3 regions of the Micromonospora sp. NPDC093244 genome follow, and region 3 is predicted to be linked to each of the others. Evidence: riboswitches for the same ligand, from Rfam matches in the RefSeq annotation. Region 3 holds a riboswitch; each other region holds the start of a gene.
What was found. A riboswitch is a leader RNA that binds a small molecule or an ion and turns the genes downstream of it on or off. The one in region 3 is predicted to bind cobalamin.

Region 1 (7,603 bases), on a different contig from region 3:
TCGGTGAACAGGGCGCGAAAGCCAGGTCCGTCGAGGACGCTTCCCTCCGCCAGCCGGTACGCCTCGCGAACAACCTCTTCGTTGGTCTGCACTGCCACTCTCCTCGGTGCTCGGTGCTCGGTGTTGCTACAGGAAACTCCGACGCGGTCCCACTGATGCGCGCTCGCCACACGCTAACAAGTTTTTGACCGTATGGTCAATAATGTAAGCTCGCCCACGTGCCTCGTCCCCGCAAGTTCCGCGAGAGTGATGTCGTCAGCAGCGCCAGTGAGGTGTTCGCCGTGCACGGCCTCGCCGCTGCGACACTTGATGACCTGGTGCGGGCAACCGGCCTGGGGAAGCAGAGCTTGTACAACGCGTTCGGCGGGAAGCGGGAATTGTTTCTCCGGGCACTCTCGGAGGACCGGGAGGAGGCGACGCGCGCCGTCTCGGAGGCACTCGGCCACGACGACGCCTCGCCACTGGAACGAATCAGGGGTCACCTGCTCCGGATGGCGATCGAGTTCAGTAGCAGTGATCGGCGGGTCTCGCTCACCACCCGTGCGCTTGTCGAATCGACAGGTGCGGAGGACCCGCTCTCGACGGCCACGAAGGCCGGTATCGAACAGCTCGCCGGGGTCTATGCCCAGTGCCTGGACCATGCGCGGGAGTACGGGGACATTCCGCAGGACGCGAATGTGCAATCGTTGGCCGTCTACTTCGTGGCAGTCACGCGAGGGATGGAGTTGCTGGGCCGCGCCGGTGTCGGCCGCGGCGTACTCACCGCCGTGGCACTCGACTCGCTTCGCGTGCTCCAGGCCCAGCGGGCGGAAGAGCCAGGTGCCCGCCCGCCCGTGCGGGAATGACCGCCGGCTGAGCCCGATCGCGGCACCAGGTCCGTCCGGTTGACCGGAACCCTAGTGGGCGACCTCGTCGCGGACCTGTCGCACGTGCCGGAAGGCGACAAGCAGAGCGGCGACGAGACCGACCGCCAGCAAATTCTGACCACCGTGAACACCACGGTGTCGCCCGTGGAGTGGGGCGGGAAGGCGTTCCTGACGAGCCAGCCGACGCCGATGCCGAGCCCCAGACACGCGTGCACGCGGCCCGCAGGCGCGGGGAGGGCTGCGGACGCCCGATGATCGACGTCCACGGATCCCGTGCGGCCAGACGTTATCGCACCGCCACAACCGCTCCCCGCCCCTGCGCCGCCCCTCAGAAGTCGTCGTCGAAGGCCACCGCGCCGGTCACCCCCACCTGGTACGCGGACACCCGCCGCTCGAAGAAGTTCGACAGTTCCTGAACGTCCTGCAACTCCATGAAGGCGAACGGGTTGGCCGAGCCGTAGTGCGCGTCGATGCCGAGCTGGGCGAGGCGGCGGTCGGCGACGTGCTGGAGGTACTCCCGCATGTCGGTGAGCGTCAGGCCGGGTACGCCCTGGCCGACCAGGTCCTCGGCGAACTGGACCTCGCACTCGACGGCCTCGGTGAGCATCTCGCGGACCTGGTCGGCGAGGTCGTCGTCGAACAGGTCGGGTTCCTCGGCGCGTACGGTGTCGACGACGTCGAACGCGAAGGCCATGTGCATGGACTCGTCGCGGAACACCCAGTTGGTGCCCGAGGCCAGCCCGTGCAGCAGGCCCCGGGAGCGCAGGAAGTAGACGTACGCGAACGCGCCGTAGAAGAACAGCCCCTCGATGCAGGCGGCGAAGCAGATCAGGTTGAGCAGGAACGTCCGCCGGTCCGCACGGGTCCGCAGCTCGCGCAGATCGTGCAGGGAGTCGATCCACCGGAAGCAGAACTCGGCCTTGCGGCGGATGGAGGGGATGTTCTCGATGGCCGAGAAGGCCGCGAACCGCTCGGTCTCGTCGGGCACGTACGTGTCGAGCAGGTTCAGGTAGAACTGGACGTGCACCGCCTCCTCGAACAGTTGCCGGGACAGGTAGAGCCGACCCTCGGGGCTGTTGACGTGCTGATAGAGGTTGAGCACCAGGTTGTTGGCGACGATCGTGTCGCCGGTGGCGAAGAACGCCACCAGACGGCTCACCAGGTGCCGCTCGGCAGGTGAGAGCCTGTCCAGGTCGGCGAGGTCGGCGTGCAGGTCGACCTCCTCGACGGTCCAGGTGTTGCGGATGGCGTCGCGGAACCTGTCGAAGAAGTGCGGGTAGCGCATCGGGCGCAGGGTGAGATCCATCCCGGGGTCGAGCAGCATGTGCGTGGTCCTCGTGTCGGTGGTGCCGGGGTCGGTGGTGGCGTCGGCGGCGGTCACTGGCAGGCCTCGCACGACTCGGGGTTCTCCAGCGAGCAGGCCAGCGCCTCGGCGTCGACAGGGCCGACAGAGCCGACAGCCACGGACGCGGCGGGCGCGACGACGGCCACTGTCGCCTGCTGGATCCTCGTGGCCGGGCGCGATCGCAGGTAGTACGTGGTCTTCAGGCCGGCCTTCCAGGCGTACAGGTACATCGAGGAGAGCTTGCCGATGGTCGGCGAGGCCAGGAACAGGTTCAGCGACTGCGACTGGTCGATGAACGGGGCCCGGGCGGCGGCCAGGTCGATCAAGGCCCGCTGCGGCAGCTCCCAGGCGGTGCGGAACAGCTCCCGGACGCCGGCCGGCAGCTCCGCGATGTCCTGCACCGAGCCCTCGGCGCGCTTGATCGCCGAGCGGATCGGTTCGGTCCACAGGCCACGGGCCTTCAGCTCGCGGACCAGGGCGGTGTTGACCTGGAGGAACTCGCCCGACAGGGTTTCGCGCTTGAACAGGTTGGACACCTGCGGCTCGATGCACTCGTAGCAGCCGGCGATCGACGCGATGGTCGCCGTCGGGGCGACCGCCACCAGCAGCGAGTTGCGCAGCCCGTACGCCTCGACCCGCTCGCGCAGCGCGGCCCAGCGCGCGGTCTGCGTACCCTCGACGCCCCACAGGTCGGGCTGCAACTGGCCGCGCGCGGCGCGGGTCTGGGCGTACGCCGGGTGCGCGCCGAAGCGGCGGGCCAGGTCGGCGGAGGTTTCCAGCGCGGTCAGGTACAGCTCCTCGCTGATCCGGGTGGACAGTTCCCGGGCGGCCGCGGAGTCGAACGGCAGCCGCAGGGCGAAGAACACGTCCTGAAGACCCATCAGTCCGAGCCCGACGGGGCGCCAGCGCGGGTTGCTCGCCGCCGCCTGCGCTGTCGGGTAGTAGTTGATGTCGATGACCCGGTCGAGGAAGGTCACGGCGGTGCGTACCGTGGCGCGCAGCCGCTCCCAGTCGAGGTCACCGTCGGCGAGGTGGGCGGCGAGGTTGACCGAGCCGAGGTTGCACACGGCGGTCTCGGCGTCGCTGGACACCTCGATGATCTCGGTGCACAGGTTGGACAGGTGCACCACGTTGCCGTCGTCGGCGGTCTGGTTGCACAGCCGGTTCGCGGCGTCCTTGAAGGTCATCCACCCGTTGCCGGTCTGGGCGAGGGTACGCATCATCGTCGCGTACAGCTCCCGCGCCGGCACCTGCCGCACGTAGCGGCCCTGCGCCTCGGCGGCCCGGTACGCGACGTCGAACCGCTCCCCCCACAGGTCGGGCAGCTCGGGCACCTCGTGCGGGTCGAACAGCGACCACATCCCGTCGGCCTCGACCCGGCGCATGAACTCGTCCGGGATCCAGTTGGCCAGGTTCAGGTTGTGGGTGCGCCTGGCGTCCTCGCCTGTGTTGTCCCGCAGGTGCAGGAACTCCTCGATGTCCGGGTGCCACGGCTCCAGGTAGACGCAGGCCGCGCCCTTGCGCCGGCCACCCTGGTTGACAGCGGCGACGCTCGCGTCGAGGGTGCGCAGCCACGGCACGATCCCGTTGGACTGCCCGTTGGTGCCGCGGATCAACGCGCCCCGGGACCGGACCCGGGAGTACGCGATGCCGATGCCGCCGGCGAACTTGGACAGGTTGGCGACCTGGGCGTACCGCTGGTAGATCGAGTCCAGCTCGTCGCGCGGGGAGTCGACCAGGTAGCAGGAGGACATCTGGGTGTGCCGGGTGCCGGAGTTGAACAGCGTCGGCGAGCTGGGCAGGTAGGCCAGGCTGGACATCAGCCGGTAGAAGCCGACCGCCTCGTCGGGGGTGGTGGACAGGCCGCAGGCCACCCGCAGCAGCCAGTACTGCGGGGTCTCCAGCACCAGCCGGGTGCTCGGGTGGCGCAGCAGGTACCTGTCGTACACCGTGCGCAGGCCGAAGTACTCGAAGCGGCGGTCGCCGTCCGGGTCGACGGCGTCGTCGAGCGTCGCGGCGTGCGCGGCCACGAACGCGGCGGTGTCGTCGCCGATCAGGCCCTCGGCGTGACAGGTGCGGATGGCCGCGCTGAACGAGATGACTCCCTGCCGGCGGACCTCCTTGTCGACGTACCCGGCCAGCAGTCGGGCGGCCAGGCGCGAGTACTGCGGCTCCTCGCCGATCATCTCGGCGGCGGTCTGGATGGAGAGCCGGTCCAGTTCGGCTGTCGTCGCGCCGTCGTACAGGCCGCTGATCGTGCGGGTCGCGACCCGCAGCGGGTCGACGTCGGTGAGGTCGTCGGACCACCGCTCGACGGCCCGGACGATCCTGTTGACGTCCACCGGTTCGGTGTTGCCATCGCGCTTGCGGACCCGCATCTGCGTGCGGCGCGGCGCCGTGTCGCTGGCGGTCGGGACTACCTCGGTGACTGTCACCACTCGCTCCTCGGAGTTCGAGACCTGATGGTCCGGACACGAGGAGACAGACACCGGCGGACGCCACGCCGGCACGGCGCGGGTCCTGTGGCGTCGGCCGTCCCACGCGGCCTCGGACCGCCGTTCGCCCGGGTGGGGCGTACGGCGCGCTGGCAGGTCTTCGGACTCGCGGGCACGACCGGTCTCGCCGGTCTCCTACCGGCCGTCGCTTCCCAGGCGTTTGGTGGCCCAGTGCTGATGACGGCTGTCGTTCCCACTCACCGCTGCGGGACAGTCCCGGATTCCCACCGGGTTCCCTCTTGCCTCGACCACTCTGGATGAGCGGCCGAACCAGCTGCGCTCGACACCATATATAGGGACGCCGTGGTTGTCACACCCCACATCTCGGTGTCGGGCGTGTCGGTGACTGCCGTCACGGCAGGCGTTCAGCTGGCGACGGCGATCGGCTCGGGGGTACGCGAGCGGCGCTCGACGGTGACGCTGACACCGGCCAGGCCCAACCCGAGCACGGCCAGGAGCACGCCGACCCAGGCCGGTGCGAGGTAGCCGAACCCGGCGGCGATGGCGACACTGCCCAGGGCCGCGCCGAGACTGTTCGCGATGTTCATCGCCGACTGGTTCATGGCCGCGCCCATGAGCTGGGCTCCCGGGGCGACGGTGATGAGGCGCGCCTGCAGGACCGGCCCGAGGTAGAGGCTCGTCGCGCCGACCAGGAACGCCCCCACGAACAGGCCGACGGGGTTCGACGCGACGAGGCCGAAGACGGTGATGCTCACGATCATCGAGACGAAGCCGACGATCATGCTGCGGCGCAGGTCCCGGTCCGCGAGCCAGCCGCCCAGCGCGTTGCCGACGGTCATGCCCAGGCCCACCGCGACGAGCGCCCACGGCACCGTCGCGGCGGCGAGGCCGGCGACGTCGGTGGTGACCGGGGCGATGTACGTGTTGACCGCGAAGAAGCCGGCGAACCCGACAGCCCCGGTGGCCGCGACGAGCCACACCTGCCGGGTCCGCAGGGCCCGCAGCTCGGCGGCCGGCGAGCTGTCCACCGCCGCGGCGACCTCCGGGACGACCGCCAGGACCGCCAGCAGCGTGAGCACGAACACCCCCGCGATGACCAGGTACGCGGTACGCCAGCCGGCCTCCTGCCCGAGCCGGGTGATCAGGGGTACGCCCACCACGTTGCTCACTGTCAACCCGCTGAGCACGGCGGCGAAGCCACGGGCCTCGTTGCCCGGGCCCAGCAGGGCCGCCGCGAGCAGACCTGCCGCCCCGAAGTACGCGCCGTGCGGCAGCGCCGCGACGAACCGCGCGACAAGCACCAGGTCGAACGTCGGGGCGGTCGCCGACGCGACGGTCCCGACGGCGAAGAGGACGAGCAGCCCGAGCACCAGCTTCTTGCGGGGCAGGCGCGCGCTCAGCGCGGCGATCAGCGGAGCGCCCACGACCACGCCGAGCGCGTACGCGGTGATCATCCAGCCGGCCCGGGCCACCGCGTCGGACGGCGACTGGGCGTACCGCTGCGGGAGAAGTCCCCGCGCGATGTCGGGCAGCAGGCCCATCGCCACGAACTCGGTCAGGCCTACCGCCACGCCACCGAGGGCCAGGGCGGCCACCGCCGCGAGGCGCCGATTTCTGCTCAGTCCATCCACCGGGAAAATTTAGCAACAGCGTTGCGTAATAGGGTGGTGGGATGACGCGCACCACAGCCGACGTGACGTTCCTGCGCGGCTACAACCAGGCGCTGGTCATGGCGGTGGGGCGTACCGTGCCGACGTTCGAGCGGTCGACAGTCGTCACCGCCACCGGCCTGACCCCGCAGGCGGTTTCCAAGGTCATCGCCCGCCTGACCGCCGACGGGCTGATCCGGTCCGCTGGCGTGCGCCGTCCGGGCATCGGCAAGCCCGCAGTCGTCTACGAACTGGTCCCCGACAGCCGGTACGCCATCGGCGCCCACGTCGCCCGGCGCACGCTGCGGCTGGTGCTCGTCGACCTGGCCGGCAGGGTGCACCACTCGGCGGTCAGCCCGCTCCCCCGCGACTTCACCCCCGAACACCTGCTGCACGCCCTGCGCGCCGGCATCGACGCGATCACCACGGACTGGGAGCCGCGAGGCCGGCTCACAGGCGTCGGCATCGGCATGATCGGCCCACTGGACCACGAGAACGGCCTGGTCCGCGACGCCCACGGCCTGCGGCACTGGCACGACGTACCGCTGCGCAAGCTCGCGCAGGCGCACCTGGGCCTGCCGGTCCACCTGGACAAGGACGTCACCGCGGGGGTCACGGCCGAGGCGTGGCGGCGTGGCGGGACCTTCGGCGACGCGGTCCTCATCATGGTCGAGTCCGGCATCGGCGGCGGCTTCTGGCTGGGCGGCACCGCCCACCGGGGAGCGCACACCAACGCCGGGGAGTTCGGCCACACGGTCGTCGACCTCGACGGACCGCGCTGCGTGTGCGGACGCCACGGGTGCCTGGAGGTCGTGCACAACCGGGCCGCCGAGGCCGGCGACATCGCGCGGGCCGCCCGCGTCCTGGCCGTCGGCGTGGTCAACCTGCTCCAGACCCTCGACCTCGCCCACGTGGTGCTGGCGGGCGCCGACCTCCTGCGGCACCAGGGCGCCTACCTCGCGGCGGTCGAGGAGGCCGTGCACACCCAGGTGCCCCGCGCGGACTGGCTGGTCACCGACGTCGCCCTGTCCAGCCTGGGCGCGGACGTGATCGCGGCGGGCGCGGCCATGCAGGTCCTCGACCGGCAGTACGGCGTACCGGGCCTCATCCCGCGCCAGGGCTGACCGGGGAGCCCTCCCACCGACTGGAAGGGAGCCCGGAAACATCGGATGTCTGGGCCCAGGCGTTGATCGACATCGTTGACGGCCCTGATCGGGCGTCCGTACACTCCCAGGCATCATCCGATCTTTCGTTAGCCGGGCGAGGAGCGCATGCCGCAGATCACTG
Region 2 (7,603 bases), on a different contig from region 3:
CACCCCGGTGAGGTACCGACCCACCCGGATGCCCGAGCGGCGGGCCGCCTCCAGGTTGGAGCCCATCGCGTACGTGTACTGGCCGAAGCGGGTCTGGGAGAGCAGGAAGGCGACCCCGACCGCCACGAGCGCGGTGACCACCACGGCGAACGGGATGCCGATGATCTCGCCGTTGCCCAGCAGTTGGAAGGACCGGGGCAGCCCGTACACGCCTACCGCGCCGGTGATGATGAAGACCAGGCCACGACCGACCGACATCGTTCCCAGTGTCGCGATGAACGGCGGAATCCGGGCCACGGTGATCAGCAGCCCGTTCACCAGCCCGGCCAGGGCGCCGACGCCGATCGCGACAGCCGTCGCGGCCCAGAGCGGGAAGCCGAGGTCACGTACGACCATCGCGCCGACGACTCCGGCGAGCGCGGCGACCGACCCCACCGACAGGTCGATGCCCTTGGTGATGATGACCATCGTCTGCGCGGCGGCGATGATGGCGATCACCGCCGTCTGCGCGCCGATGTTGAAGAGGTTGTCCGCCGTCAGGAAGTAGGGACTGGCGACGCTCAGCGCGATGAACAGGACGACGAGCGCGGTGGCGGCGGTGAACTCGGAGACGGCGTGGGAGATCCGTTCCCGGAACCAGTCGCTGATCTCGCCGCGCTGCCTGCCGGCGGTTGCCTCGACGGTACTCATCGTCGGATCCGACCTCCCCAACCGTGGCGCCGGCACCCGACGGATCACCGCCGGTGAGCGGGGCGCTTGTCAGAAACCGAGCCACCCCGCAGGGGGAGCACGAGCGGCAGCCCGGATCACCCATCGAGATAGGTCGGATGTTTCCATCGATCAGGCGTTACCATGCCACGTATTCACGTATGTTGCCAAGGTCTTACCGCCAGGTTTTGGCTCCGTTATTCGACAGACGAGCCGCATACGTCTGATCAACCGGCACACGACAGCACGGCCACGGTCCACAGCGAACCGCCGCCCAGCAGGGACATGCTATCGACCAGGCACGATGCCTTGGCAGGACGTCGAGGACCGGAGTCGCCGGGGCGTACTCCCACGACGCGGTGGACGAGCGGCGGATCTCGCGGCCCGCGAGATCCGCCGTGTCACGACGTGGGCAGCCGGTACGCGCGACGAGCGGTCCGTCGCCAGATCGCCGCACGCTCGTCGTCGCCGAGCGGCTCCAGCAGGTCGGTGAGGGCCTCGATCCAGCGGAGGTACGAGGAGGCGAGCAGGCACACCGGCCAGTCCGAACCGAACATCAACCGGTCCGGCCCGAACACGTCGAGCGCGTGCTCGACGGCGGGTCGCAGATCGTCAGTCGTCCAGGATGGCCCGTCCACCTCGGTCACCAGGCCGGAGAGCTTCGCCGTCGTGTTGGGCTCGGCGGCGAGCGCGCCGAGGCCCCGAGGCCAGTCGCCGAGATCGCCGCGCCCCAGCGCGGGCTTGCCGAGATGGTCCAGGACGAACCGCGTGTCGGGCAGGTCCCGCACCAGCCGGACGGCGGCGGGCAACTGGTGGTCGCGTACCAGCAGGTCGAAGGCGAGGCCTGCGGCGCCCACGGCCGCGATGCCCCGCCGGACGTCCGGACGGTCGAGGTACGCCGGATCGGGTTCGGACTGCACGAGGTGGCGGATGCCGACCAGGCGTTCCCCGCCACGGCCCGTCCGGAGCCGGTCGAGACGGTCGGCGACGTCGGCGGCGGTGAGGTCGACCCAGCCGACGACCCCGGTGATGAGGGGATCGGCGGCGGCGATGCCCAACAGCTCCGGCGTCTCGGTGCGGGTCGCGACGGACTGCACGACGACGGTCTGGGTGACTCCGGCGGCGTGCGCGACAGGGGCGAGGTCCACCGGGGTGAAGTCGGCATCGATCGCGGCCATGGTGTCCGGGTCGATCCAGGGCTGCGGGTGTCGCGCCCGGACCCAGAGGTGATGGTGCGCGTCGACGACGTCCGGTCGCTCGACCGGCTCGCCGGGAGTCATCGGCCCCACCCTGACACGCTCACGTTCAACCCAGACCCCGCTCGTTCGGTTGGTCCATGTTAGCGGTAACAGTTTCCCGTCAAGCATCATATCTTTCTGCCCCTTCAGGGGGCCGGCGGTCCAATGGGAACGGTGCTGACGGGCCTTTTTGATAGGACGAATGTCGACCGATCATCCACCTCGACGAGCGCCGGCCCGGTCGGCGCGGCCGGGCTCACGGAGCCGGGTTGACCGTCCGGGGCGGCACCGATACCGTCGACCCACTATCTGCGGCGACGCGAGGGAAGCCGGTGTGAATCCGGCGCGGTCGCGCCACTGTGAGCGGTTCTCCAGCATTACCGGAGCCCGCGAGCCAGGACGCTCGGTCGTCCGCAGCCTTGCGATGGGGACGCGTCATCCCCGGGGAGGTTCGTGTATTCATGTCCAGTTCCACGTCCAGCCAGCCGTTGGTTCATCCCGCTGGCACCGTGCGTCTGTTGTGGACGGTCCTGGCGACGGTCGCCGCGCTCGCCCTGCTGGCCTACCTCGTCGCCTTCGACCAGGGTGCCGTCTCACGCAGTGGCATGTTCCTGCACGAGCTCATGCACGACGGCCGGCACCTGCTGGGCGTTCCGTGCCACTGACCACCACCACCGCTCCCCCGTTCGTCACCGTCCTCGCCCGTGGCCTGCTCGCCGGGCTGGTGGCCGGCCTGCTCGCGGGGATCTTCGCGTACGTCGCGGGTGAACCGCACGTCGAGGCGGCCATCGCGATCGAGGAGGCGGCAGCGGCGCACGCCGAACCGGCTGCCGGCGGGCACGATCACGAGGACACCCTGGTCGGCCGGAACGGTCAGCGCGGAGGTCTCTTCCTGGCCACCGGCCTGTTCGGCGCCGCGATGGGTGGTCTGCTGGCCACCGCGTACGTCCTGCTGGCCCGCCGTCGGCGCGTCCACGACGACGGCCGCTCGGGGCTGCCACTGGCCGGCGCCGCGCTGCTCGGCGCGGTCATCGTGCCGTTCCTCAAATATCCGGCGAACCCACCGGCGGTCGGTGACCCGGCGACAATCAACCAGCGCACTGTCACCTACCTGCTGATGGTGGTGCTCGGCCTGGTGGCGGTCTGGGCGGGCTCGTTGGGCTACCGGGCGGTCGGCACCGACGCGCCGGGGCTGCGCGCCGCGGCGGCAGTCGGTGGATTCCTGCTGGTCACCGTCGTGTCCTATGTGGTGATGCCGTCCTTCCAGGAGGTCCCGGCCGATTTCCCCGCGACCCTGCTGTGGGACTTCCGGCTGGCCTCGCTCGGCACCCAGGTGGTGCTCTGGACCGGGATCGGCCTGCTGTTCGCGGCCCTGATGCGGCACGGCCACCGTCGGGCCGCGGGCGCGGCACCGACCGGGTGACCACGACCAGCCTGCGGCTGGTCGCACACGCCCACACCGCCGCCCAACGGCGGGCCCGCTTCGGCGGCGCGGACGACGCCCTGGACGAGGGCGGCCTACGGGCCGCTCTCGCCCTGGCCGCCGCCGGGACCGGTCGCCGGGGGCACCTGGGCGTCGCCGACGTCTGTGTGTCCAGTCCGGCGGTCGCGGCCATCCAGACCGCGGGCGCGCTCGGCCTCGCGCCCACCGTCGAGGTCGCGTTGAGCGACTGCGACCACGGGGACTGGACCGGCAGGTCCCTCGACGAGGTCGCCGCCGACCAGCCCCGGGCGCTACGCGAGTGGCTGTCGGCACCGGAGGCGGCACCCCACGGTGGCGAGTCGGTAGTCGCGCTGCGGGAACGGGTCGGCCGCTGGTTGGACGGGCAACGCGGGAGCGGGCAGCGGATCATCGCGGTCACCCACCCGCTCGTCATCCGGGTCGCCGTCGTGCACGCCCTGGGGTTGCCGGTGGCGACGTACCGGCAGGTGGACGTCGAGCCGCTGGCGATCGTCCAGCTCACCGACCACGGCTCGCGGTGGCACCTGCGACTGGCCGCCCGCTGACCCCGACCGGCCCGCCGCGCGACTGGTCGACGCGCCGCTTCCCCGGGCCGACCACTGCCAGCCGGCACGATCTCTCCGCCGCGCCCGCGTCGGGCGGACCGTGGTCACGGCCCGCCCGACGCGGCTGCGCTACCTGCGGCTCACCTCGCGGCGGTGACGGTGAACGGCCGGGACACCGTCGTCGCCGACGTGGCGCCGGTGAGCGTGACGCTTGTCGCGCCCGCCTTCGCCGTACCCGGAACGCTTACCGTCGCACCGGCGAGCACACCGTCACCGTTCGCGCGTACGGTGCTGACCGCAGGGCCGTCGCCGACTGTGACGGTGACCGCCTCGTTCGGGGCGAACCCGGAACCGTCGAGCGTGATCGACGCCCCGCGCGGACCGGACGTGCTCAGCAACGCCACCCGCGGTCGGTAGGTCGGCGCCTGTGCCTCACCGGTGACCTGGACGGTCGCCGTCGCCGGTGTCCGCGAGGACGCGCCGGTGGCCGTCACGGCGTAGCGACCCGGCTGCGCGTCACCTGACGTCGGCACCGAGATCCGCACCGTCCCCGTCGCGGAGGCCGCGACGGTCGTGCGCCGCGCCGGGTCCGTCCCGACGCTGACGGTCACCTGCTCGCCGGCGGCGAACCCGCTGCCGTCGACGGTGATCGCGTCCCCGGTGCCGACAGTCGCGGACGCGGCAAGCGCGATCGCCGGCCGCGCCCCGCCACGTGCCACGGTCACGGTGAAGCTCGCGGTGCCGCTCGAGCGGGTGTCCCACGCCGTGACCCGCACCGTGTAGGTGCCCTCGCGCGCGTAGGTGTGCTGACCGGTCATCGCACCCGACGCGTCGACAGTCACGTCGTCCGGAACAGTGCCGTCACCCCACTGGACCCGGGCCCGGTAGCCGGTGGCGCCGGGAACACCGCCGGTCACCGAACCGAGTTTCGCCGCGAACGTCTGCCCGGCGGTGGCCGTCTGGGCGTTCGGCGCGACGGTCGTCAGGGCGGCGGCCGGCGTGCCGTCGTCGGCGACGGCGAACACGTGGATCCGGCCCGCCGAGCGCGGGTCGCCGGTCTGCGTCGGCAGGGTCACCGAGACCAGCGTCCTGCCCTGCGGGATCTGGTACGGCGCGGTGGCGAACAGGAACGGCTGGGCGCCGTCCCGGCTCGTGCCACTGAGCCGGTACGCCGACCTGGCGACGACGATGTTGTCGTACGACGGGGTGCCGTTGGGGTTGCCGCCCAACGTCCAGTCACTCATCTGGATGGGGATGCTGGCGGTGCTGCCGTCGCTGAACGTCGCCGTGCCCGTGGTGCTCTGGTTGCCCTGCGTACCGGCGCCGATGAACGAGATGGTCCGCGCGTCGGCCGGCAGGTCGAGGTCGATGGTCGCGCCGTTGCCCGTGGCGTTGTCCGGCTGCCCCGGCGGGATCACCGGCAACGTGAACCGCAGTTCGGTGCCCGGCACCTGCTGCCGCACGCCCTGGGTCACGCCGGCCGCCGCCAGGGCGGCCCGCGAGTACGCCCACGACTTGGCGTCGCAGTCCGCCGCGAGGACCCCCTCGTCGCCGACGCAGACGCTGTCGAACGCGCCGGTCAGGCCGGATTTCGGGACGTACGCCACGTCGACGCCTACCGTCGCGGAACTCTGGCTGGCGCCGTCGGTCACCGTGACGCTCGCCTGGTGGTAGCCCGGCGTGGCGTAGGTGTGCGAACCGCCGATCCGGTAGACGGCCCGCGAGCTGGGCGTCACGGTGCCCTCGGTGACAGGCGTGCCGTCACCCCAGTCGATGGTGGCCCGGTACCCGCTTGCGGTGCCACCGGTGACGGTGGCCAGCGGCACCGAGACCGGTACGCCTGCCGTCGCCCGCACGCCATCCGCCGCCGTCACCGCGACGTCGCCGCCGGACAGGTCGACGTCTCCCCCGGCGAGCAGCTCGATCTCGGCGAGGTTCGTCTGCGCGCCGCCGACGGTCCTGGTCACGACGAGCCGGAACTGCGCGAACCGTCCCGGCCTGTCGATGGTGTACGGGCGGGTCTGGTTGCGCCACCGGAACACCTGACCGCTGCGGGAGTCGACTGTGCTCCAGGTGATGCCGTCGTTGGAGCCCTGGAGGCGCCAGTCCGCCGGATCACCGGCGCCCGCCCCGGACGTGATGGTGTAGGACGTCGGCTTCTGCCGTCCGCCACGGAACGCCCAGCTGATCTGCGGGGTCGCCGAGGCGAAGGTCAGCTGCGTGGTCGACGAGTCGTCGAACAGCTTCGCCGCGTCCTGCCCGCCGGTAGCGGTCGCGGTGCCGAGGCCGGGGCCTGTGGTGTCCTGCAACGGCTTCGGCGCCTCGTCGCCCCTGGTCAGCGACGGAGGGGCGTCGTTCTTCCCACTGCCCCAGGACGACGGGTTGGGGCCCATCTGGAAGTCGACGGTGCCGCCCCGGGCGAGGGTGGACACGTCCACCGACACGGCGCGCTGCTTCTTGCCGTTGACGCTCACGCCCTGCACGTACACGTTCCTGGTGCTGTTGTTCGGCGCGTTGACCACGATGTCACCGGCCGCGCGGTGGACGGTCATCCTGGTGAACTGTGGCGAGCCGATGGCCCACTGCGACGAGCCCGCCTGCAACGGGTAGATGCCCAGCGAGCTGAGGACGTACCACGCCGACATCTCGCCGTTGTCCTCGTCGCCGAGGTAGCCCTGGCCGATCTCGCTGCCCACGTAGAGCCGGCGCAGCAGCTCCCGCACGATCGACTGCGTCTTCGCCGGGGCGCCCGCGACGTCGTACATGTACGGGATGTGGTGCGACGGCTGGTTGCTCATGCCGAGCTGACCCATCCGCACGGCCCGCGCCTCGAGCATCTCGTGGATGATCCCGCCGTACCCGCCGGGGCGGTCGGCGTTCTCCGGGGTGGCGAAGAACGTGTCGAGCTTGTCCCGCAGCGCCTTCTGACCGCCGTACAGGTTGGCCAGGCCCCGAGGGTCCTGCTGGGCGGTGAAGGCGAAGTTCCACCCGTTGGTCTCGGTGTAGACGCCACCCCAGGCCAGCGGGTCACCGGCGAGGAACGTGCCGGCGGCGTCGCGCCCCTGGAAGAGCTTCGTCTTCGGGTCGAACAGGTGCACGTAGTTACGGGCCCGCTCCAGGAAGTACCGCGACTCCTCGGTGAGCCGCTGGCGTTCCGACTTCGGCGTGGCGGGGTCCTTGGCCAGCGCGGCGGCCATGTTGCCGATGCCGTAGTCGTTGATGTAGCCCTCCAGCGCCCACGACACCGACTCTCCGGTGGAGGTCGGCGTGTAGCCGAGGAACAGCGAGGTCTCGATGCCCTTGCGGCCGACCGCGCCGCGTCCGGACGCGACAGTCGCGTCCTTCACCGCCGCGTCGTACGCCGCGAGCGGGTCGGGCAGCTTGACCCCTGTGAGGTACGCCTGGGCGAGAGCCACGTTGGCGCTGGTGCCTGTCATCAGGTCGGCGTAGCCGGGCGACGACCACCTGGCGATCCAGCCGCCGTCGCGGTAGTGCTGGACGAACCCGTCGGCGATCCGGGCCGCCACATCCGGATAGAGCAGCGAGTAGGCGGGCCACACGGTCCGGTAGGTGTCCCAGAAACCGTTGTTGACGTAGATCTGCCCGTCGACGATCTTCGCGCCGGTCCGGGTGGCGGTGGACGTGCCGGT
Region 3 (7,603 bases):
GCGGAGCCGGTCCAGGGTGGACGGGTCGGGTTCGGCCCACAGCCCCCGGTCCGCGGCCTCCAGCAGCCGCTCGGTGATGCCGCGCAGCGCCCACGGGTTGGACCGCTCCAGGAACTCCCGGGTCGTCTCGTCGAACAGGTACGCGGCGGCCAGGTGCTCGTACATCCAGTCGTCCACGACGCCGGCTGTGGCGTCGTAGCCGAACAGGTAGTCCACTGTGGCGGTCAGCTCGAACGCCCCCTTGTAGCCGTGCCGGCGCATCGCGGCGATCCACTTCGGGTTGACCACCCGGGCCCGGAACACCCGCCGGGTCTCCTCACCCAACGTGCGGGTCCGCACGTCGTGCGGCATCGCCGAGTCACCCACGTACGCCTGCGGGGCGGTGCCGGTGAGGTGGCGGACCATCGCCACCATCCCGCCGTGGTACTGGAAGTAGTCGTCGGAGTCGACGATGTCGTGCTCGCGGGTGTCCTGGTTCTTCACGGCCACCGCGATCCGGGCGAACGAGCGTTCCATGTCGGCGCGCGCCTCCCGCCCGTCCAGGCCCCGGCCGTACGCGTAGCCGCCCCAGACCGCGTAGACCTCGGCCAGGTCGGCGTCGTCACGCCAGGTCCGGGCGTCGATCAGGGGCAGCAGACCGGCGCCGTACGCGCCGGGTTTGGAGCCGAAGATCCGGGCGGTGGCCCGCCGCTCGTCGCCGTGTTCGGCGAGGTCGGCGTTGACGTGGGCGCGCAGGTAGTTGTCCGCGTCCGGCTCGTCGAGGGCGGCGACCCGTCGGACGGCGTCGTCGAGCAGGGCCACGACGTGCGGGAACGCGTCGCGGAAGAACCCGGAGATGCGCACTGTCACGTCGACGCGGGGTCGGCCCAGCTCGGCGGTCGGCACCACCTCGACGCCGGTGACCCGCCGAGACCGCTCGTCCCAGACCGGTCGGCAGCCCAGCAGCGCGAGCACCTCGGCGATGTCGTCGCCCTGGGTGCGCATCGCGCTGGTGCCCCACACGGTCAACCCCACCGAGCGGGGGTACGCCCCGGTGTCGGCGAGGTGCCGGGCGAGCAGCGAGTCGGCCAGGGCCACCCCGACGTCCCAGGCGTTGCGGCTGGGGATCGCCTTGGGGTCGACGGAGTAGAAGTTGCGGCCGGTGGGCAGCACGTTGACCAGGCCCCGGGTGGGTGAGCCGGAAGGTCCGGGCGGCACGAACCGGCCGTCGAGCGCGCCGAGGGTGTTCGTCAGCTCGTCGGTGGTCCGCGCGAGTCGGGGCACCAGTTCGGTGGCGGCGAAGCGCAGCACCGCGACCGCGTCCGGGATCGGTTGGCCGGTCACCTCGACGACCACGGCGTCGGCGGCGTCCACGTCCCAGTGCAGGGTCTCCATGCCGACGACCAGCCGCCGGGCGAGGGCCTCGATCAGGTCGACGGCGTCGGCGGCGGTGCCGGCCGGCCCGTCCACCGCGTCGGTGAGCGCCGTGGGCACGGCCAGTCGTTCTCCCGGTGCCGCGAGTAGTTCCTGCTCGTCGAGTCCGTACGCGGCGGAGAGTGCCTGCCGCAGACCGGGCAGGGCGTGGGCGCCGCCCCAGATCTGCGGGGCGCGCAGCACCGCGAGGACCAGGTTGACCCGGGGCTCCCCGGTCGGCGCGGCGGCGAGGATGTGCAGCCCGTCGCGGATCTGCACGTCCTTGACCTCGCACAGGTACCCGTCGAGGTGCAGCACGAAGTCGTCGAAGTCGTCCGCGTCCGGCATCGCCTCGGCGTGCAGGTCGTGGTGCAGTTCGGCGGCGCGTACGAGGTCCCAGATCTGCGCCCGAACGGTGGGCACCTTCGCCGGGTCGAGTGCCTGCACCGTCGCGTACTCGTCGAGCAGTTGCTCCAGCTTGGCCAGGTCGCCGTACGTCTCGGCGCGGGCCATCGGCGGCACCAGGTGGTCGACGACCACTGCGTGCGCCCGGCGCTTGGCCTGGGTGCCCTCGCCGGGGTCGTTGACGATGAACGGGTACACCAGCGGCAGGTCGCCGAGGACCGCGTCGGGTGCGCAGTCGGCGGCCAGGCCGAGGCCCTTGCCGGGCAGCCACTCCAGGGTGCCGTGTTTGCCCAGGTGCACCACGGCGTCCGCGCCGAAGCCGCCGTCCGCGACCGGCGCGGCCAGCCAGCGGTACGCGGCCAGGTAGTGGTGGCTCGGCGGCAGGTCCGGATCGTGGTAGATGGCGATCGGGTTCTCCCCGAAGCCGCGTGGCGGCTGGATGAGCAGCACCACGTTGCCGAAGCGCAGCCCGGCGAGCACGATGTCGCCGCCGTCGGTGTACAGCTCGCCGGGCGGCTCCCCCCAGTGCTCCCGCATCCGATCGCGCAGCTCGGCCGGCACCGCCTCGAACCACCGCCGGTACGTCCGCCCCGGCATCCGGGCCTGGGCGGCGGCCAACTGTTCGGGGGTGAGCCACTCCACGTCGTGCCCGCCCGCGGCGATCAGCGCGTGGATCAGCGCGTCGCCGTCGTCGGGCACCGGCGCGTCGCCCAGGTGGTAGCCGGCCTCGGCGAGCGCGCCGAGCAGCCGTACCGCCGAGACGGGGGTGTCCAGTCCGACGGCGTTGCCGACCCGGGAGTGCTTGGTGGGGTACGAGCTGAGCACCACGGCGATCCGCTTGTCGCCGTTGGGCACGTACCGCAGGCGGGCGTGGCGCACCGCGATCCCGGCGACCCGGGCGGCCCGTTCGGGATCGGCGGCGTAGACGGAGAGGCCGTCGGCGTCGATCTGCTTGAACGAGAACGGCACGGTGACGATCCGGCCGTCGAACTCGGGGATGGCCACCTGCATCGCGGCGTCCAACGGGGACATTCCGGTGTCGCTGCCGGCCCACTGCTCACGGGTGCTGGTGAGGCAGAGCGCCTGGATGACCGGCACGTCCAGGGCGGCGAGGGCTCCCACGTCCCAGGCGTCCTCGGCCCCGCCGCCGGAGGCGTCGGCGGCGACCGCGCCACCTGCGGCGAGGACGGTGACGAGCAGCGCGTCGCAGCGGGTGAACAGCCCGAGCGGTTCGGTGCCGGCGCTCAGCCCGCGCAGCGAGCCGCAGTAGATCGGCAGCGGATTGCCGCCGGCGTCGCGTACCGCGTCGGCGAGCACGTCGACGAATCCGGTGTTGCCGGCCAGGGCGTGTGCCCGGTAGAAGACGATCCCCACTGTCGGCAGGTACGGGTCGGCCAGGTGCGCGCCGTGCACGCCGTACGCCGGTGTGCGTACCGGTGGGGCGAAGCCCTCGCCCGTGAACAGGACCGTGTCGCCGAGGAACCGGGCGAGCTGCGCCAGGTTGTCCGGCCCGCCCTCGACGAGATACGCCAGGGCCTGGGTGGCCACTCCGGACGGCACCGTGGACAGGGCCATCAGCTCCGCGTCGGGCGCCGCCTCACCGCCGAGCACGACAGTGGGCAGTCCGCTGGCGAGCACCGCGGCGAGCCCGTCGGGCCACGCCTGTCGGCCTCCGAGCAGGCGTACGACGGCCAGGTCGACCCCGTCGAGCAGGGCGGGCACCTCGTCGGCCGCGACCCGTGCGGGGTTGGCGAGGCGGTAGTCGGCGTCGCTGGCGCGGGCGGCCAGCAGATCGGTGTCGGCTGTGGAGAGTAGCAGAGTGCGCACGGCAGGCTCCGGACAGTAACGTCCACAGGCTCGCGGAGGCGGCTGTCGACGTGGGATGGGCGCAGCGTTCGGCGGGTACCGCGACCCGACCGGCTCACTGGCGCGGGGCCGGCGACGACGGGCGACGCGGTACGGAACTCAGCGACGAACGGCGGGAGGGTGCGCGGCTACGGGTGCGGCGAATCGGTCGCCGCTCGGGTCACGACGGTGTTCGTCGGTGACAGAGACGCCCTGCGTCATCGGGTCCTCCTCGGGTGTCCACGCCCTGGGGTACATCCGACGGCCGAAGTATCCTGGCTTCCGGATCGACGCTCTCCCCCGGCCTTCCAACCGCAGACACACGGCCGTGACTCACGAGGGGGGATCGCTCCCCGGTGACAGTGGCGGGACCGCGTCGGATTCGCACCGACTTCCTTCACTGCCGTCAGGCTGCGAATGCTGCCACACCCCTGCGCTGCGGGTCAACGCCGCTCCGGCCGGCCGAGCGGGTGTGCGTCACCGAGCTTCAGCTGTCGCCGCGACAGCGGATCATCCGACCTCGATACCCCGGATCAATGCCCGACATCCTTTGCTCTGCTTACCCATACGCACCAGAAAGGGAGCGTTACTGCCGCTTATCGGTAAGCAGAGCAAAGGAGGGGCAGGGCACTCCGGCCCCCGCCGCGCTGGCCGGCGGTGCTGGGCTTCTTGGCGGCGGAGTCTCAGCGGGCGTGGCGCTCCGGGTGGGCCCGGCTCCACACCCGCATCCGCTCGGGGTAGCCGGTACGCCCCGCCTCGTACAGCGGCACCGCGTGCTTTCGGGCAATGGCGCCCGCCGCCCGTGGCGTGCCGGTGCGGCGGCGGATCCACTCCCCGTCGTGGGCGATCGCCACCACTGTCGTGTCGGTGGCGGTGGTCTCCGGCTCCAGGTAGAACTCCACCCCCCGCCGGCTGGTGACGAACGCCTCCAGCGCGGCGAGGTCGTCGCGGGTCGCCTCCCGGTCCAGCTTCGTGGGGGTCGCCTCGGCACCCCGTGCCCGCCTACTGAACCAGCCCATGGCCCACCCCTTTCCTCGACGCTCCCCTCAGTGCAGCACCGATTCCTGGCAACACCCTGCACGTCGGATGGGAGCAAGCTGACCCGCGCTGGGTGGAACCCGCAGCCCCCGTGCGGTGTCATGAGGGTGATCGAACCGGAGGCTCCCCTGGACGACCACGTTCTCGTCACCCGCGCCCGAACAGGTGACCTGGAGGCGTACGACCTCCTGGTCACCCGGCACACCGCGTCCGCGTACCGGACGGCGGTGCTGCTCGGTGCGGGATCGGACTCCGAGGACATCGTCCAGGAGGCGTTCGTGAAGGCGTACCGCAAACTCGCCCGCTATCGCGGTGAGTCGTCCTTCCGGTCCTGGCTCCTGGCGATCGTCGCCAACGAGACGCGCAACCTGCACCGTACGCGCAGCCGTCGGGAGGGGCTCTTCCTGCGCGCGGCGGCCGCCAGCCCGGCGTCGGAGGCCGCCGAGGACGGGGCGGTCGGCGCGGTCCTCGCCGGGGAACGGCGCGCGGCGCTCGTGCGGGCGCTGCGCCAACTTCCGGTACGCGACCGCGAGGTGATCGTCTGCCGGTTCTTCCTCGACCTCAGCGAGGAGGAGACCGTGCAGGCGCTGGGCTGGCCCCGGGGCACGGTGAAGTCGCGGACGTCACGGGCGTTGGCGAAACTCCGCGGCCTGCTGGACCGCGAGGAGGTCCGGCATGGATGACCTTGAGAAGGACCTCCGCGACCTCGCCGCCTGGCTGGAGACGCCCGACCCACCGGACGTGACAGCACGCGTGCGCGCCCGGCTGGCCGCGCCCCGGCGACACCTGTGGCGCGCGTACGCCGCCGCGGCACTCGCCGCCCTGCTGGTGGCGGTGCTGCCGCCGACACGGGCCGCCGTCGCCGACGCCGTTGGCGGTCTGCTGCGCTTCGCGGGAGTCAGCATCTCCCCGTCGTCGGGCCGGCCCGCCGGCACCCCGTCGCCGTTGCCGTCGCAGCGGACGTCAGGGCTGGACGAGGCGCAGCGGGCGGTGCGCTTTCCGATCCGCGTACCGGCGAAGCTCGGCCCGCCCGAGCAGGTGCTCGTCGCCGACCCCGACGCCACAGGCGCCCACCGGGTCGCGACGCTGCTCTACCGAGGGGGCGCGCTGCGCGTCGACGCCTTCGACGGCCGCCTCAACCTGTCCTTCCACAAGGAGACAGTCCGACCGGACGCGGAGTGGGTCCAGGTCAACGGGGACTTCGCCGTCTGGGTCGCCAACCCACACGTCCTGTCCTACGTGGACCGTGCCGGGCAGGTGCGCCAGGAGACCGCCCGGCTGGCCGCCTCGACCCTGATCTGGCAGGCGGACGGCGTGAGTTACCGGCTCGAGGGGGACCTCACCAAGCTGGAGGCGATCGACATCGCCCGGTCGATGACGTAGGAACCCGCCGGCCCCGAGCGGTGTCGAGAAGGTGCGACACACGACGTGGTTTCCTCGATGTACCGGAGGGCGACATGGCTGCCTGGGTCAGGTTCACGCTGGGGTCGGCGCTCCTGCTGGCGGGGTGTGCGGCCGGCGACCGGCCGGCGACACCTGTCACGCCCGGGGCGGGCTCGACGGGCGCGGGTTGTCACTCGCGCGTCGAGACGGGAGCGCTGCCCGACTGGGCGGACACCGGGTTCCACGGTGACACCCGCGCCCCGCACGTCTTCGGCGCGAAGGGCGACATCCTGGGCGTGCTGTTCACCCACCCCCTGGCGCAGGCGAGGCCGGACGGGTCGACCAACAAGATCCTCTGGGTGGCCCGCACCACGGAGCCGTCCACCCTGGTGATCACCGCGACGCTGGACGGCACGGACACCCGGGTGACCCACGAGGTCCCCGGCGGTCCGGGCCCGTCGATCATCGACATGCCGCGGGCGGGGTGCTGGCACCTCGACCTGCGCTGGGCCGGGCACACCGACACGATGGACCTGGTCTACGCGGAGCGGACGCCCTGATCGGGCTGATCGGACAGGAGAGCGACCACCCAGCTCCCCTCCATTGCCAACATATACCGCATAGGGGGACTTGCCGCAAGGCCCGGTACGTACCGCAGAATTGCGCCTCGGACCCATGACCTGCGGAAACGGGAGACGGCGTGAGCCACCAGATCGCCAGCGTGTTCGACCTTCCCGACCACCTCTCCCCCAAGGCGGACCCGGCGCTGATCGCCCGCGACGAGCAGCACTTCGCGGCCATCGCGGAGAGTCTCGACAGGTCGATCGCCGAGCTGTCCGACCGCCTCGACGTCGAGCGTCGGGCACCCGCCGGCAAGGGACGGCAGGCGGTGGCCCGGGACGAGGAGGTCCGGCGGCTGACCGCCCGCCTGCGGGCGCTGCGCCGCTTCGGCCTGGACCTGTGCCTGGGACGGATCGTCCACGCGGACGACCCCGAGCCGGTGTACGTCGGACGGTTCGGCCTCACCGACGGCGCGGGGCGTCGACTGCTGCTGGACTGGCGTTCCCCGGCGGCCGAGCCGTTCTTCGGCGCGACCCACGCGAACCCGATGGGACTGGCGAGCCGTCGCCGCTACCGCTGGACACGCGGCCGGATCAGCGACTACTGGGACGAGGTGTTCACCCCGGAAGGGTTGGAGGGGCACGCCGCCCTCGACGACCAGTCGGCCTTCATCGCCACCCTCGGGGGCAACAGGTCGGCCCGGATGCGCGACGTGCTCGGCACCATCCAGGCCGACCAGGACGCCATCATCCGGGCGGGCTCGCGGGGCGCCCTCGTCGTCGACGGCGGTCCGGGTACCGGCAAGACCGTCGTCGCCCTGCACCGGACCGCCTACCTGCTCTACTCCGACCCCCGCCTGGGCCAACGGCGCGGCGGCGTCCTGTTCGTCGGGCCGCACCAGCCCTACCTGGCGTACGTCTCCGACGTCCTGCCCAGCCTCGGCGAGGAGGACGTGCAGACCTGCACCCTGCGGGACCTC

Region 1: linked by a shared signal. The riboswitch ahead of AB0N27_RS29075 (ribonucleoside-diphosphate reductase subunit alpha) and the one ahead of cobN (cobaltochelatase subunit CobN) in region 3 are both predicted to bind cobalamin.
Region 2: linked by a shared signal. The riboswitch ahead of AB0N27_RS29125 (CbtB-domain containing protein) and the one ahead of cobN (cobaltochelatase subunit CobN) in region 3 are both predicted to bind cobalamin.

The regions. Positions count from the first base shown of each region.
Region 1 is NZ_JBFBEO010000010.1:69,904-77,506, forward strand. It holds gene AB0N27_RS29055 (nuclear transport factor 2 family protein) at 1-92, opposite strand, end outside; gene AB0N27_RS29060 (TetR/AcrR family transcriptional regulator) at 219-845, shown strand; gene AB0N27_RS29065 (hypothetical protein) at 900-1,121, shown strand; gene AB0N27_RS29070 (ribonucleotide-diphosphate reductase subunit beta) at 1,195-2,190, opposite strand; gene AB0N27_RS29075 (ribonucleoside-diphosphate reductase subunit alpha) at 2,244-4,589, opposite strand; cobalamin riboswitch at 4,780-4,996, opposite strand; gene AB0N27_RS29080 (MFS transporter) at 5,072-6,298, opposite strand; gene AB0N27_RS29085 (ROK family protein) at 6,340-7,440, shown strand; gene AB0N27_RS29090 (enolase C-terminal domain-like protein) at 7,588-7,603, shown strand, end outside.
Region 2 is NZ_JBFBEO010000010.1:82,852-90,454, forward strand. It holds gene AB0N27_RS29115 (ABC transporter permease) at 1-690, opposite strand, end outside; gene AB0N27_RS29120 (amidohydrolase family protein) at 1,110-1,988, opposite strand; cobalamin riboswitch at 2,219-2,373, shown strand; gene AB0N27_RS29125 (CbtB-domain containing protein) at 2,408-2,611, shown strand; gene AB0N27_RS29130 (CbtA family protein) at 2,602-3,369, shown strand; gene AB0N27_RS29135 (histidine phosphatase family protein) at 3,366-3,953, shown strand; gene AB0N27_RS29140 (GH92 family glycosyl hydrolase) at 4,094-7,603, opposite strand, start outside.
Region 3 is NZ_JBFBEO010000001.1:1,650,177-1,657,779, reverse strand. It holds gene cobN (cobaltochelatase subunit CobN) at 1-3,624, opposite strand, end outside; cobalamin riboswitch at 3,911-4,040, opposite strand; gene AB0N27_RS07320 (hypothetical protein) at 4,326-4,661, opposite strand; gene AB0N27_RS07315 (RNA polymerase sigma factor) at 4,788-5,363, shown strand; gene AB0N27_RS07310 (hypothetical protein) at 5,356-6,063, shown strand; gene AB0N27_RS07305 (hypothetical protein) at 6,138-6,623, shown strand; gene helR (RNA polymerase recycling motor ATPase HelR) at 6,764-7,603, shown strand, end outside.